2 regions of the Pediococcus ethanolidurans genome follow, and region 2 is predicted to be linked to the other one. Evidence: a T-box and tRNA genes for the amino acid it is inferred to sense, from the RefSeq annotation. Region 2 holds a T-box; the other holds one or more tRNA genes.
The links. The T-box of region 2 lies ahead of ileS (isoleucine--tRNA ligase). A T-box ahead of a tRNA ligase gene usually reads a tRNA of that ligase, here a tRNA-Ile.

Region 1 (7,196 bases), 370 kb from region 2:
CGTGTCGTTTTTGTGGTAATAAATATCAGTATAATGAACTTGAATTAAAAGCAATTTTGATTAAATCACAAAATTAATTTCTATTTGGGTGAGTATTATTTATGTGTTATTATAAGCTCTGTGACTATTTTTAATAGCAGAATTTTCAAGCTGATTAATGATCGTAGTTTAAATAAATTGAAAAATAATTTAATGAGGTGAACAGAATGGAATGGCAAATTGGTGATGTTAAAATTCCTAACCAACTGGTCGTTGCACCCATGGCTGGTGTTACAAACTCAGCTTTCCGCTTAATTTGTAAAAAGTTTGGTGCTGGTCTTGTTGTTTGTGAAATGATTTCAGACCGTGGCATTATGTATAAAAATAAAAAAACGTTGAGTATGATGAATGTAGATCCACACGAGCATCCAATGAGTATTCAAATCTTTGGTGGAACCAAAGAAACATTAGTGGAAGCAGCTAAATTTGTCGATCAACATACTGCAGCAGATATTATTGATATTAATATGGGTTGCCCAGTAAATAAAGTGGTCAAAACAGAAGCTGGTGCGCGGTGGTTGTTAGATCCTAACAAAGTTTATGAAATGGTATCTTACGTGACGGATGCTGTTAAGAAACCGGTAACGGTTAAAATGCGGACCGGTTGGGATTCCGATCATATCTTTGCTGTGAAAAATGCGCTGGCTGCTGAACGTGCTGGTGCTGCTGCTTTGGCAATGCATGGACGAACACGAAAACAGATGTATACGGGTCATGCGGACTGGAATATTTTAAAACAAGTTTCTGATGAACTTACCATTCCTTTTATGGGAAATGGGGATGTCAGAACCCCAGAGAATGCCAAACGGATGCTTGATGAAGTCGGTTCTACGGCTGTGATGATTGGCCGAGCCGTTTTAGGTAATCCGTGGATGTTGCATCGTGTTTCCACTTATCTTGAAACTGGTGAATTGATTGACGAACCAGCACCAGCAGAAAAGATTAAAATTGCAAAAGAACATTTGCATGGATTGGTGGAACTTAAGGGTGACTATGTTGGTCCACGTGAGTTTAGAACCCAGGCTGCATATTACTTAAAGGGAATTTCTCATTCAGCAAGAACCAAAGTTGCACTCAATAATGCAGAGTCTGAAAAAGAAATGGACGATATTTTTGACCGTTTTGCTGAGCAACAACAAGAGCGTGCAATTAAACGACAACAAATGGCAAGATGAAACAGCACTTGCTTTTTTAATGTAAAATAGGCATCATGGATACGTGAGAATAATGGTAGAGGAGGACTTTTTAGTGGCAAAGAAAGAACAAGACATGAACGATCAACTGAGAGTTCGTCGTCAAAAAATGCAAGATTTAAGAGATCAGGGGATTGATCCATTTGGGCACGCTTTTAAGCGTACACATTTGACCAACCAACTTCATGAACAATTTGGTGAACTGTCTAAAGAAGAGCTGGAAGAAAAGGCCGTTAAGGCAACCATTGCAGGACGAATGATGTCAAAACGTGGTAAAGGTAAGGTAGGTTTTGCTGACCTGAAAGATCGTAAAGGAACTATGCAGATTTATGTGCGTAAGGATACGGTTGGTGAAGATGAGTATGCACTTTTCAAACAAGCTGATTTAGGTGACTTTATTGGGATCACTGGTGAGGTCATGAAAACTGACATGGGTGAATTAACGGTTAAGGCAACTGATCTAACGTTCTTAACCAAGGCTCTACGACCACTTCCAGATAAATATCATGGTTTACAAAACGTGGAACAGATCTATCGTCAACGCTATTTGGATCTTATTTCTAATGACGATAGCTTCGAACGCTTTATGAAACGTACTAAGATAATTAGTGCAGTTCGTAAATATTTAGATGGCTTAGACTACACAGAAGTCGAAACACCAGTGTTGCATTCACAAGCTGGTGGTGCAAATGCGCGTCCATTTATTACTCATCATAACGCACTAGATATTGACTTATATCTTCGAATCGCTTTGGAATTACATTTGAAGCGATTAATTGTGGGCGGTATGGAACGTGTTTATGAAATCGGTCGTGTATTCCGAAATGAAGGAATGGATACGCGTCATAATCCTGAATTTACTATGTTGGAAACTTATACAGCATATTTCGATTTTCATGATGTTATGGATGAAACTGAAGGTATTTTTAAGGCTGCTGTTAAGGCTGTTGCACCAGATGGTAAGATTACATTTCAGGGAACCGATCTTGATTTAAGCCAAGACTTTGCTCGTATGCATATGGTTGATGCAATTAAAAAATATACTGGGGTAGACTTTTGGCCTAAGATGAGTTTAGAAGAAGCTCGTAAATTGGCTGACGATCATAAAATTCATTATGAAGACTGGTGGCAAGTGGGTCATATCATTAATGAGTTCTTTGAACAGTTAGTTCAAGATAAACTAACACAACCAGTATTTATTTATGGACATCCAGTAGAAATTTCACCATTAGCTAAGAAAAATCCTGAAGATGCTCGCTTTACCGATCGGTTCGAACTTTATATTAAGGGCAATGAGTTTGCAAATGCCTTTACTGAATTAAATGATCCGATTGACCAACGTCAACGTTTTGAGGCTCAGGTTAAGGAACGTGAACAAGGTAATGACGAGGCTGAAGGAATCGATGAAGATTTCATTGAAGCTTTGGAATATGGAATGCCACCAACAGGCGGACTTGGAATTGGTATTGATCGTCTTGTAATGCTCTTAACTGATGCACCATCAATTCGTGATGTGCTCTTATTCCCAACAATGCGTCCGGAAAAATAAAAGAAGTGCTAGATAAATAAACTATTGCAAACTTTTTGCAAATAGTTTATTTTTTTATTTTAATAATTTTTGATATGTATAAAATGATATTTAGATCTAATACACGTACTAAAAAGTAACTATAATTCTTTGATGTTACAAATAGTTCGGATTTTCTTTCAAAATCTAGAATTGTGTTTGGTTAAAATCAATAGATGCAAATTTTGGGTATTGACCGATCGGGTATTCTTTGGTTATACTAGTACACGTTGCTTAGATAACAGCGCGTTAAACAAAAGATAATCAAAAAAGTTTTTGTTGACGTTCTTAATTAAAAATGCTATTATTATATAGCTGTCAAAAATTAAGATTGTTTTTTAAACAGCCAAGTAGACCTTTGAAAACTGAACAAAGTTTCGACGAAACAAAATGTGCAGGGTCTTCAAATGAAAATTTTGAAGCAAACAATTTGCGAAGTCAATTCGCTTTAAACAATGAAACAACAAATGAGCTTGTTAAAACTCAAGTATAATATGAGAGTTTGATCTTGGCTCAGGATGAACGCTGGCGGCGTGCCTAATACATGCAAGTCGAACGCACTTTCGTTAATTGATTTTGAGATGCTTGCATCGAAGATGATTTTAACTATAAAGTGAGTGGCGAACGGGTGAGTAACACGTGGGTAACCTGCCCAGAAGTGGGGGATAACACCTGGAAACAGATGCTAATACCGCATAACAAAATTAACCGCATGGTTGATTTTTAAAAGATGGCTTCGGCTATCACTTCTGGATGGACCCGCGGCGTATTAGCTAGTTGGTGAGATAAAGGCTCACCAAGGCAGTGATACGTAGCCGACCTGAGAGGGTAATCGGCCACATTGGGACTGAGACACGGCCCAGACTCCTACGGGAGGCAGCAGTAGGGAATCTTCCACAATGGACGCAAGTCTGATGGAGCAACGCCGCGTGAGTGATGAAGGCTTTCGGGTCGTAAAACTCTGTTGTTGGAGAAGAACGTGTGTGAGAGTAACTGCTCATGCAGTGACGGTATCCAACCAGAAAGCCACGGCTAACTACGTGCCAGCAGCCGCGGTAATACGTAGGTGGCAAGCGTTATCCGGATTTATTGGGCGTAAAGCGAGCGCAGGCGGTCTTTTAAGTCTAATGTGAAAGCCTTCGGCTTAACCGAAGAAGTGCATTGGAAACTGGGAGACTTGAGTGCAGAAGAGGAGAGTGGAACTCCATGTGTAGCGGTGAAATGCGTAGATATATGGAAGAACACCAGTGGCGAAGGCGGCTCTCTGGTCTGCAACTGACGCTGAGGCTCGAAAGCATGGGTAGCGAACAGGATTAGATACCCTGGTAGTCCATGCCGTAAACGATGAATGCTAAGTGTTGGAGGGTTTCCGCCCTTCAGTGCTGCAGCTAACGCATTAAGCATTCCGCCTGGGGAGTACGACCGCAAGGTTGAAACTCAAAAGAATTGACGGGGGCCCGCACAAGCGGTGGAGCATGTGGTTTAATTCGAAGCTACGCGAAGAACCTTACCAGGTCTTGACATCTTCTGCTAACCTAAGAGATTAGGCGTTCCCTTCGGGGACGGAATGACAGGTGGTGCATGGTTGTCGTCAGCTCGTGTCGTGAGATGTTGGGTTAAGTCCCGCAACGAGCGCAACCCTTATTATTAGTTGCCAGCATTAAGTTGGGCACTCTAGTGAGACTGCCGGTGACAAACCGGAGGAAGGTGGGGACGACGTCAAATCATCATGCCCCTTATGACCTGGGCTACACACGTGCTACAATGGACGGTACAACGAGTTGCGAGACCGCGAGGTTTAGCTAATCTCTTAAAACCGTTCTCAGTTCGGACTGCAGGCTGCAACTCGCCTGCACGAAGTTGGAATCGCTAGTAATCGCGGATCAGCATGCCGCGGTGAATACGTTCCCGGGCCTTGTACACACCGCCCGTCACACCATGAGAGTTTGTAACACCCAAAGCCGGTGGAGTAACCTTCGGGAGCTAGCCGTCTAAGGTGGGACAGATGATTGGGGTGAAGTCGTAACAAGGTAGCCGTAGGAGAACCTGCGGCTGGATCACCTCCTTTCTAAGGATATTTAGAAACGGAAACCTACACATTGTCGAAACTTTGTTTAGTTTTGAGAGGTCTACTCTCAAATGTATATACGCGCACGGGCCTATAGCTCAGCTGGTTTAGAGCGCACGCCTGATAAGCGTGAGGTCGATGGTTCAAGTCCATTTAGGCCCATAGATACATTTTTGGGGAATTAGCTCAGCTGGGAGAGCGCCTGCCTTGCACGCAGGAGGTCAGCGGTTCGATCCCGCTATTCTCCATTGACGGTTTTACCGTCGAATTTGTTCTTTGAAAACTAAATAATATCGAAAAATTTTCTAATTTTAATTATTTATTATAATGTAATTAAACCGAGAACACTGCGTTTTATAGAGTTTTAAAACAAGATTAGTTCAAAAAATAATCGCTAAACTCAAAACCACTTTACCGCAGGTAAAGTTAGGTTAAGTTATAAAGGGCGCATGGTGAATGCCTTGGTACTAGGAGCCGATGAAGGACGGGACTAACACCGATATGCTTCGGGGAGCTGTAAGTAAGCTTTGATCCGGAGATTTCCGAATGGGGAAACCCAACAACATTAATCCGTTGTTACCACCACGTGAATACATAACGTGGTTGGAGGTAGACGCGGGGAACTGAAACATCTCAGTACCCGCAGGAAGAGAAAGAAATATCGATTCCCTAAGTAGCGGCGAGCGAACGGGGAACAGCCCAAACCAGGAAGCTTGCTTCCTGGGGTTGTAGGACTGAACATTTGAGTTACCAAAGATTTTCATAGCCGAACAGTCTGGGAAGACTGGCCAGAGCGGGTGATAGCCCCGTAGGCAAAATGAAGATCCCTCAGTTCAGGATCCTGAGTACGGCGGAACACGTGTAACTCCGTCGGAATCCGGGAGGACCATCTCCCAAGGCTAAATACTCCCCAGTGACCGATAGTGAACCAGTACCGTGAGGGAAAGGTGAAAAGCACCCCGGAAGGGGAGTGAAACAGTTCTTGAAACCATGTGCCTACAAGAAGTCAGAGCCCGTTAAGGGGTGATGGCGTGCCTTTTGTAGAATGAACCGGCGAGTTACGTTTACATGCCAGGTTAAGTTGAAAAAACGGAGCCGCAGCGAAAGCGAGTCTGAATAGGGCGACTGAGTATGTAGATGTAGACCCGAAACCAAGTGACCTACCCATGTCCAGGTTGAAGGTGCGGTAAAACGCACTGGAGGACCGAACTCGTGTACGTTGAAAAGTGCTGAGATGAGGTGTGGGTAGCGGTGAAATTCCAAACGAACTTGGAGATAGCTGGTTCTCTCCGAAATAGCTTTAGGGCTAGCCTCGGATTAAGGATCATGGAGGTAGAGCCACTGTTTGGACTAGGGGCCCGTCTTGGGTTACTGAATTCAGATAAACTCCGAATGCCATTGATTTATGTCCGGGAGTCAGACGGTGAGTGATAAGATCCATCGTCGAAAGGGGAACAGCCCAGACCACCAGTTAAGGTCCCTAAATATATGTTAAGTGGAAAAGGATGTGGAGTTGCATAGACAACTAGGATGTTGGCTCAGAAGCAGCCATCATTTAAAGAGTGCGTAATAGCTCACTAGTCGAGTGATTCTGCGCCGAAAATGTACCGGGGCTTAAACATATTACCGAGACTGTGGATGCCACCGTAAGGTGGCGTGATAGGAGAGCGTTCTAAGGGCAACGAAGGCAGACCGTGAGGACTGTTGGAGCGCTTAGAAGTGAGAATGCCGGTATGAGTAGCGAAAGACAGGTGAGAATCCTGTCCACCGAATGACTAAGGTTTCCTGGGGAAGGCTCGTCCACCCAGGGTTAGTCGGGACCTAAGTCGAGGCCGAGAGGCGTAGACGATGGATAACAGGTTGAGATTCCTGTACTAGTTAAACTTGTTTGAACAATGGAGGGACGCAGGAGGCTAAGGAATGCGCACGGTTGGATATGTGCGCCCAAGCAGCAAGTCTGATTGAGAGTTAAATGCTTTCAGTCTTAAGGACAAGCTGTGATGGGGAGTGAAATTTAAAGTAACGAAGTTCCTGATGTCACACTGCCGAGAAAAGCTTCTAGTTAGAGTTTAACTACCCGTACCGCAAACCGACACAGGTAGTCGAGGAGAGTATCCTCAGGTGAGCGAGAGAACTCTCGTTAAGGAACTCGGCAAAATGACCCCGTAACTTCGGAAGAAGGGGTGCTGATCGCAAGATCAGCCGCAGTGAATAGGCCCAGGCGACTGTTTATCAAAAACACAGGTTTCTGCAAAATCGTAAGATGACGTATAGGGGCTGACGCCTGCCCGGTGCTGGAAGGTTAAGTGAATGAGTTAGCTTCGGCGAA
Region 2 (7,196 bases):
AGTTTTGTTGAATATCACAACAAATACTAGTAAGACTGTTTTTTCTCCCAACTAGGCTTCTAACCCAGTTTCAACTGTTTCCGGATAATTATCGCGAACAATTTTTGCGCACCGATCACATAATTCAGGATAGGCTGCATCTGAACCAATATCCGTTTTAGTCATTCGACAACGTGCACAAACTGATCCTTGCGCTGGCACAACTTTTACAGCCATACCATTAAATTGATCTGCATCTTCTGGTGCTTGATCTAAATCTTCAACTTCTAATTTCGAAATAATCAATAATAATCGTACATTTGTGTTTAAGTCATCCAGAAGTTTTTTAGTATCTTTGTCAACGTATAAATTGACTTGAGCTTCCATTGACTTACCGATCATTTTGGCATCTCGTGCTTCTTCCAAAGTTTTCAAAACATTGGAACGAACTGTTTTGAATTTTTCCCAGTTTGCAAAAATTGTTTCCTGATCATCAAACTGTTGTGCAACTGGCATTTCTGCTAATTGAACAAATTCTTCTGGTTCTTTCAAATATTCCCAAATTTCTTCGGTTGTATGTGGCAAAATTGGTGTCAATAATTTAGTTAAACCAACCAGAATTTCATAGAAAACAGTTTGCATTGAACGACGTGTCTGGCTCTTTTCAGGATCAATGTAAACAACATCTTTAGCAAAATCCAGATAAAAGGCTGATAAATCTGTAATCACAAAGTTCATCACTCGTTTGTAAATATTTAGGAAATCATATTTCTCATAATCATTCCGTAAAGTCTGAACTAACTTATTATATTTAATCAACATATATTTATCCGCTGATTCAAGATCCTGATAAGCCACTCGATCAGTCTTTGGTTCATAATCTGTGGTATTAGCTAACAAGTAACGTAATGTATTCCGTAGTTTTTTATAACTATCAGAGATCTTCACGAAGTTCTCCATTGATACCCGAACATCTGAAGATGAGTCAACTGAAGCTACCCATAAACGAACAATTTCAGCACCCATTTTTTTAATCACTTCACTTGGCACAATTGTGTTACCAAGTGACTTACTCATCTTATGACCTTGACCATCAAGTGTGAATCCTTGCGAAACAACCTGTTTATATGGTGCCTTGCCCGAGACCGCTACACTCGTAATCAAACTAGAATTAAACCATCCACGATATTGATCAGATCCTTCAAGATAGAGGTCTGCTGGATAAGTAAGATAATCACGTTCTGCCAAAACGCCTTGATGAGAAGAACCAGAATCAAACCAAACATCCATAATATCTGTTTCTTTAGTAAATTTACCATTTGGTGAATGTTCACTTGTAAAGCCTTCTGGCAATAAATCTTTAGCTTCACGATCAAACCAAATATCTGAACCATACTTTTCAAATAAGTCTGCAACATGACTGATAGTTTCTTTAGTCATGATTGCCTCACCATCTTCACCATAAAAGATTGGTAAAGGCACACCCCAAACTCGTTGACGTGAAATTACCCAGTCGCCACGATCACGAATCATATTATAAAGCCGTTTTTGTCCCCAGTCTGGTGAAAATTTAACGTCATCAATTGCGTTTAAGATTTGATCACGAATTTTATCAACTGAAGCAAACCACTGCGGTGTTGCACGGAAAATAACGGGTTTCTTTGTTCGCCAGTCAAATGGATAGCTATGTTTGTATGGCATATAATCTAATAATAAATTGGCTGCTTTTAATTTATCTAAAGCGATTTTATTGGCATCTTCGTAGAAAACACCGGCAAAATCATCACCAGCTTCATCTGTCATGTAACCTTGGTCATTAACGGGAACCAGAATGTCCAAGCCATATTGCATGCCGACACGGAAGTCATCTTCACCAAATCCAGGAGCTGTATGAACTAGCCCAGTTCCGGCATCTAAGGTTACAAAATCACCAAGCATCACCACTAACTTACGGTCGGGATAAAACGGATGTTGGGTCAAAACACGGTCTAAATCAGCACCTTTGACATTTTTCAAAACTTTTACATTTTCCCAACCAAACTTTTCTGCAACATTATCAACTAATTCTGCTGCAATAACAAATTTCCGTGTTTCTCCTTCAGGTTGAACAACAGCATACTCAAAACTAGCATCAATTGTCACACCTTCAGAAGCAGGAATAGTCCACGGTGTCGTTGTCCAAACCACAAGATAAGTATCTGTATCTAACACACCCTTACCATCGACAACCTGTTCTGCAAAGAAAGCAGAAGGAGATGTCACATCATGGTATTCAACTTCTGCTTCAGCCATTGCTGATTCAGATGACCAAGACCAAAATACAGGTTTTTTACCTTTATAAATTAAGCCTTGTTCTGCCATCTTGCCAAAAGTACGAATTTCTTGAGCTTCAAACTCTGGTTTCAAAGTTAAATAGGGATTATCCCACTCACCGGCAACTCCTAATCGCTTAAAGTCTGCCTTTTGCATAGCGACTTGTTTTAAAGCATAGTCCCGACAAAGCTTACGAAAAGCGGTCGTGGACATTTTTTTTCGATCATAACCTTCTTTGGTTAATTGCTGTTCAATTGGTAGTCCATGTGTATCCCATCCAGGAACATATGGTGATCGATACCCAGACATGGACTTGTAACGAACAATAATGTCTTTAGAAACTTTATTCATTGCATGTCCCATATGAATATTACCATTAGCATATGGAGGGCCATCATGTAAAACAAAGGTTGGTTTCCCTTCGTTTAACTTTTGTCGTTGTTCGTAAAGCTTATTTTCCTCCCAAATCTGTTCACGTTTAACTTCATTAACAGGTAAATTACCGCGCATCTTAAATTTTGTTTTACCTAAATTAAGTGTATCTTTTACACGCATTAACTTTCACTCCTTAAATTATTTTTTGATATAAAAAAAGACCTCGTCACAAGGGACGAAGTCTTCGTGGTACCACCCAAATTTGAAAACATTTATGTGTGTTTTCCTTAATTCAATAACGGCTTTTAAACCGATCAAATCTACGTTTAGTCAATTTGATGTCTCAGAGATGATATTTTAAGTGGATTCTGATTAGCCTTTCATCAATTCGCTAACTCGCTGCCAGTTTGCCACCTACAATGTGTTCTCTTCAAAGAAAATCTATTTATTTTTAGCGTTAACATGAAGTCCCGAATTTTCGTGAGTCTCAGAACTTAGTTTGTCATCTGGAAACACAACCACCGTCTCAGACACAGCTTTATCACTCTCAGCTTCAGTTTCAGCAACATCCTGTGCTTCAGTCTGTGTCTTCGTTGCTTCTTTAACCTCTTTCGCTGAGGTGCCGCTTTGCTGTACCTGATTATTTTCTTCGCTAGTTGTTTCAACCGCTGGAGTTATATCTCCAGGATCTTCTTCATCAACTGAGTTTACTCTTGATTCTTTGATCTTGTCAAGGGTTCCAGTACGTAACATAGCTTCTTTTAAATCACTTACTTGGACGTTCTGATCTTCTTTCAGAATACTGTCCCACTCACTACCATTAATCATTTGCAGTTGTGAATCGACCAAAACTTGAACACGTTGGCGATATAATCGGGCGTTTTTTCTTAATTCATTCGTAGCTAAAATAAGTTTTTTAGCCTTTTCAGCCTGCTCATCAATAACTGCCTCAGCACTTACTCGTGCCTTTTGAACCATACCATCAGCTTGTTTCTGAGCTTCTTCAGCTGTCAATTCGGCTTCTCGTTTAGAACTACTTTTAACTTTATCAGCCGCATCTTGAGCAACTAAAATTGACTTATTCAGTGATTCTTTCATATCGTCAAAATACTCAAGTTTTGTTTCTGCGTTCTCAACTTCTTTTTGCAAAGCTGAGATTTTGTCTAATGCCTGTCGATATTCAATTGCAACTTGTTGTAAAAATTCATCAACTTCATTGGGATTATATCCGCGCATCTTATTCGAAAATTGTTTGTTCTGAATATCTACCGGATCTAAAGACATACTGATTCCTCCATTATTTTTTCTTTTTGCTACTAATAACTGAAATTAAAATTCTGATTTTGTTCTTTTTTGTCATGCCTTCAACACTATCTAGTCGGATTCGGCCATAACCACGAACCGACAACAAGTCATTAGCAACCAGTTCAAAATCTGGTCGCTGATGCAACTTCCAGTTTAAAGTTACCTTTCGTTCTTCTAATAGCTCTTTGGCATGATTTCGTGATAAATGGAACCCTTCAGCAATCACAGCATCAGCTCTTAAAGAAGCCACTGTCGTACTTCCAGATTCCCAATCATTCTCTGGTTCAATTACTTCATCTAGATTCTTAGGGGCCAAGCGAACTTTTATATTACCAATTTTACTAACCTGTGATAAAAAGAATTCCCCCATCTCTGTTTTAACAAAAAACTGCCACTCGTCACCATTTGAAATAATATCTCCAAAAGTATCTCGTTCAACGCCCATATTGGCAAGCGTTCCCAGTACATTACGATGATGAATTTTGGCAAATTTCACTGGATAGCCAATACTTACCAAAGTAATATTAAAATCCGCTTGTTCCGGTGTAAAATAATCCGGAAAAATAATTACACGTTGCATTTCGGCATTAAGATATCCGCCAAAACTCTGCGACTTAATATTATCTAACCGATTTACAAGTGTTTTTAAAATAAAACTTTCTCGTGGATTGAGGAAATTGGTTAAAACAAAACGATTCTGATCGCGAACTTCTTGAATCCAACCGGTTGCTTCTTCCACAAACGGTGCTTCCTCAGGACGAAAATGTTGCATAATATTGTCCATCTTTAGTTATTCCCCTTAAAAATATTAACTAACATATCTGTAAATTAATTTAATAGAAAAAGCTACTAAGAACTGCAACTCCGTACTGCGCCATTTCAAGTACCAAAATCGCCACGATCGGTGAAAAATCCAATCCAAAAATCGGTGGAATAAATCGAAATACCTGTAAATAAGGCACACAGATTTTGGCTAACCATTGGCCAAGTTTAGTTTGATATGCTCCTGGAAACCAAGACATCAAAACAAACACGAAAATCAATAACATATATAACTGAATAAGTTTACTTATAATTGTAAATAAATAGACCAAATGTTTACTCCTTATTTAGATTGTCGTTACTCAAATCTCCATTTTGGATATTTGAATACAAGCTACCATTGATTTCAAAGCTCTTTGGTGTACACAGAAAAATCTGTGTTCCCACTTCTTCAATTGAACCATCAATTGCAAACAAAGTTCCCGATAAGAAATCAACAATTCGTTTAGTTTGTTCGTTATCAATGCGCTCAAAATTTAAAATAACCGCTTGTCCCGCAATCAACTGTTTTGCCGCTTCTTTTGCATCACTAAAAATTCGTGGTTCAAATAGTGCAATCTGACTTTTAGAGCCCGAAACATTATCCATTGTCGTCACCTTATTATCAGTATCCGTTACAGGATCGTTCTCAGAGTTTAATGTTTCTTGATCTTCATCCAATCCGAATAACTTATTAAATCGATCATTTAATGCCATACAGATCGCCTCCTAATAATGACGCTGTATCAAAGAACTGGGACAAAACAGTCGTCTTGTTCCCAGTCCTAAAAATAATATTCAATTATTTACGACGACGCTTAAAGAATGGTGGTGTATCAACACCCTTATCACCATCATTATCAGAATCATTAAAGACATTAAAGTCTTTTTTTTCAATATCTTTAAATTCACTATCATCTTCAACAGAAGTTGGTCGAACACCATTTGTATTTGATTGACGTAATTGCCAATCGCCAAATGGGTCGTCTTTCTTTGAAGCTTTTTCTTCTGTTTTTGGTGCCGCACTACTTACACTTGTATTATTGAATGCAGGCGTTGAAGTGGTTGAATTAGATGTTGAAGGTGTTTCAAAACTTGTTCGTGCTGATGCTCGATGCATTGTTCGTTCATTTTTCTTATCAATCCCTGTTGCAATCACAGTGACACGAACTTCGTCTTTCATGTTTTCATCGATTGAAGTACCAAAGATAATGTTGACATCATCTGTAGCTGCTTTCGAAACAATCTCTGAAGCTGCTTGTGCTTCGAATAAGGAAAGATCTGGTCCACCAGTAATATTTAAGAGCACTTGTTCGGCACCATCAATTGAAACTTCAAGCAATGGCGAAGAAATAGCCTTCTTTGTTGCTTCCTCTGTACGGTTTTCACCATTTGCAGAACCAATTCCCATCAAAGCAGAACCCTGATTGGACATAACAGTTTTAACATCAGCAAAATCCAAGTTGACGTAACCTGGAGAAGTGATTAAATCAGAAATTCCCTGAACACCTTGACGCAAAACGTTATCTGCTTCACTAAAGGCTTCCATCATTGGTGTCTTTTTATCAACCATTTCTAATAAGCGGTTATTGGCAATGATAATTAAGGTATCCACTTGTTCTTTCATTTGTGCAACACCTTCGGCAGCAAAACGAGCTCGTTTTGGTCCTTCAAAACTGAAAGGACGGGTAACAACGCCCACTGTTAAAGCACCTGTTTCTTTAGCAATCTTAGAAACTAGAGGTGCAGCACCAGTACCGGTACCACCACCCATTCCAGCAGTGACAAAGACCATGTCCGCACCTTCAAGTGCTGAAGAAATTGTTTGTTCACTTTCCTGAGCCGCTTTTGTCCCAACTTCAGGAGTTGAGCCTGCGCCCAAACCTTTTGTCAACTTAGGTCCTAATTGAATTTTTGTCTCAGCCTTTGATTGTTTTAAAGCTTGCACATCAGTATTAGCAACAATAAATTCAACACCTTTGACGCCTTCAGCAATCATGCGATTAACGGCATTGCCACCGCCACCACCGACACCAATAACTTTGATGTTTGCACCAGCATTTTGTTTATCATCCATTGTAAATTCCATCCCTTTTTTCCTCCATAAATTTTAAAGTTAGTCAAAGAATTCGCTAAACCAACGCTTGATACTTGCAACTAATCCGCTAAACGAAAAAGAACTTTCCTTTTTTTGTTTTGGTTTTTTAGCAGCTTTCTCAGAAGTTTGGTGCGCATTTTCGCTATTAGCTTGTGGTGCAGGATCTGTTTCATCAGATTCAAACGTTTGTTGTTCCGGAATTGACCTTGTTCCAGCCACCATCGCACTCTTTGCTAAAACATCCACTTCACTCAATGAAGTCTCATAATTTAACAAAGCAAACGCTTGTGAAAACGCAGGATGTCGTAATCCCATCGGTTCGGGT

Region 1: it encodes a tRNA-Ile, which carries the amino acid that the T-box ahead of ileS (isoleucine--tRNA ligase) is inferred to sense. The anticodon was not compared.

The regions. Positions count from the first base shown of each region.
Region 1 covers NZ_OZ061250.1:1,183,966-1,191,161, forward strand. Annotated here, with positions in the region: gene hslO (Hsp33 family molecular chaperone HslO) at 1-77, shown strand, start outside; gene dusB (tRNA dihydrouridine synthase DusB) at 207-1,214, shown strand; gene lysS (lysine--tRNA ligase) at 1,267-2,781, shown strand; rRNA gene AB3219_RS05810 (16S ribosomal RNA) at 3,290-4,867, shown strand; tRNA gene AB3219_RS05815 (tRNA-Ile) at 4,955-5,029, shown strand; tRNA gene AB3219_RS05820 (tRNA-Ala) at 5,043-5,115, shown strand; rRNA gene AB3219_RS05825 (23S ribosomal RNA) at 5,297-7,196, shown strand, end outside.
Region 2 covers NZ_OZ061250.1:1,550,611-1,557,806, reverse strand. Annotated here, with positions in the region: gene ileS (isoleucine--tRNA ligase) at 52-2,847, opposite strand; T-box leader at 2,896-3,110, opposite strand; gene AB3219_RS07730 (DivIVA domain-containing protein) at 3,109-3,951, opposite strand; gene AB3219_RS07725 (RNA-binding protein) at 3,965-4,756, opposite strand; gene AB3219_RS07720 (YggT family protein) at 4,806-5,066, opposite strand; gene AB3219_RS07715 (cell division protein SepF) at 5,071-5,490, opposite strand; gene ftsZ (cell division protein FtsZ) at 5,576-6,862, opposite strand; gene ftsA (cell division protein FtsA) at 6,890-7,196, opposite strand, start outside.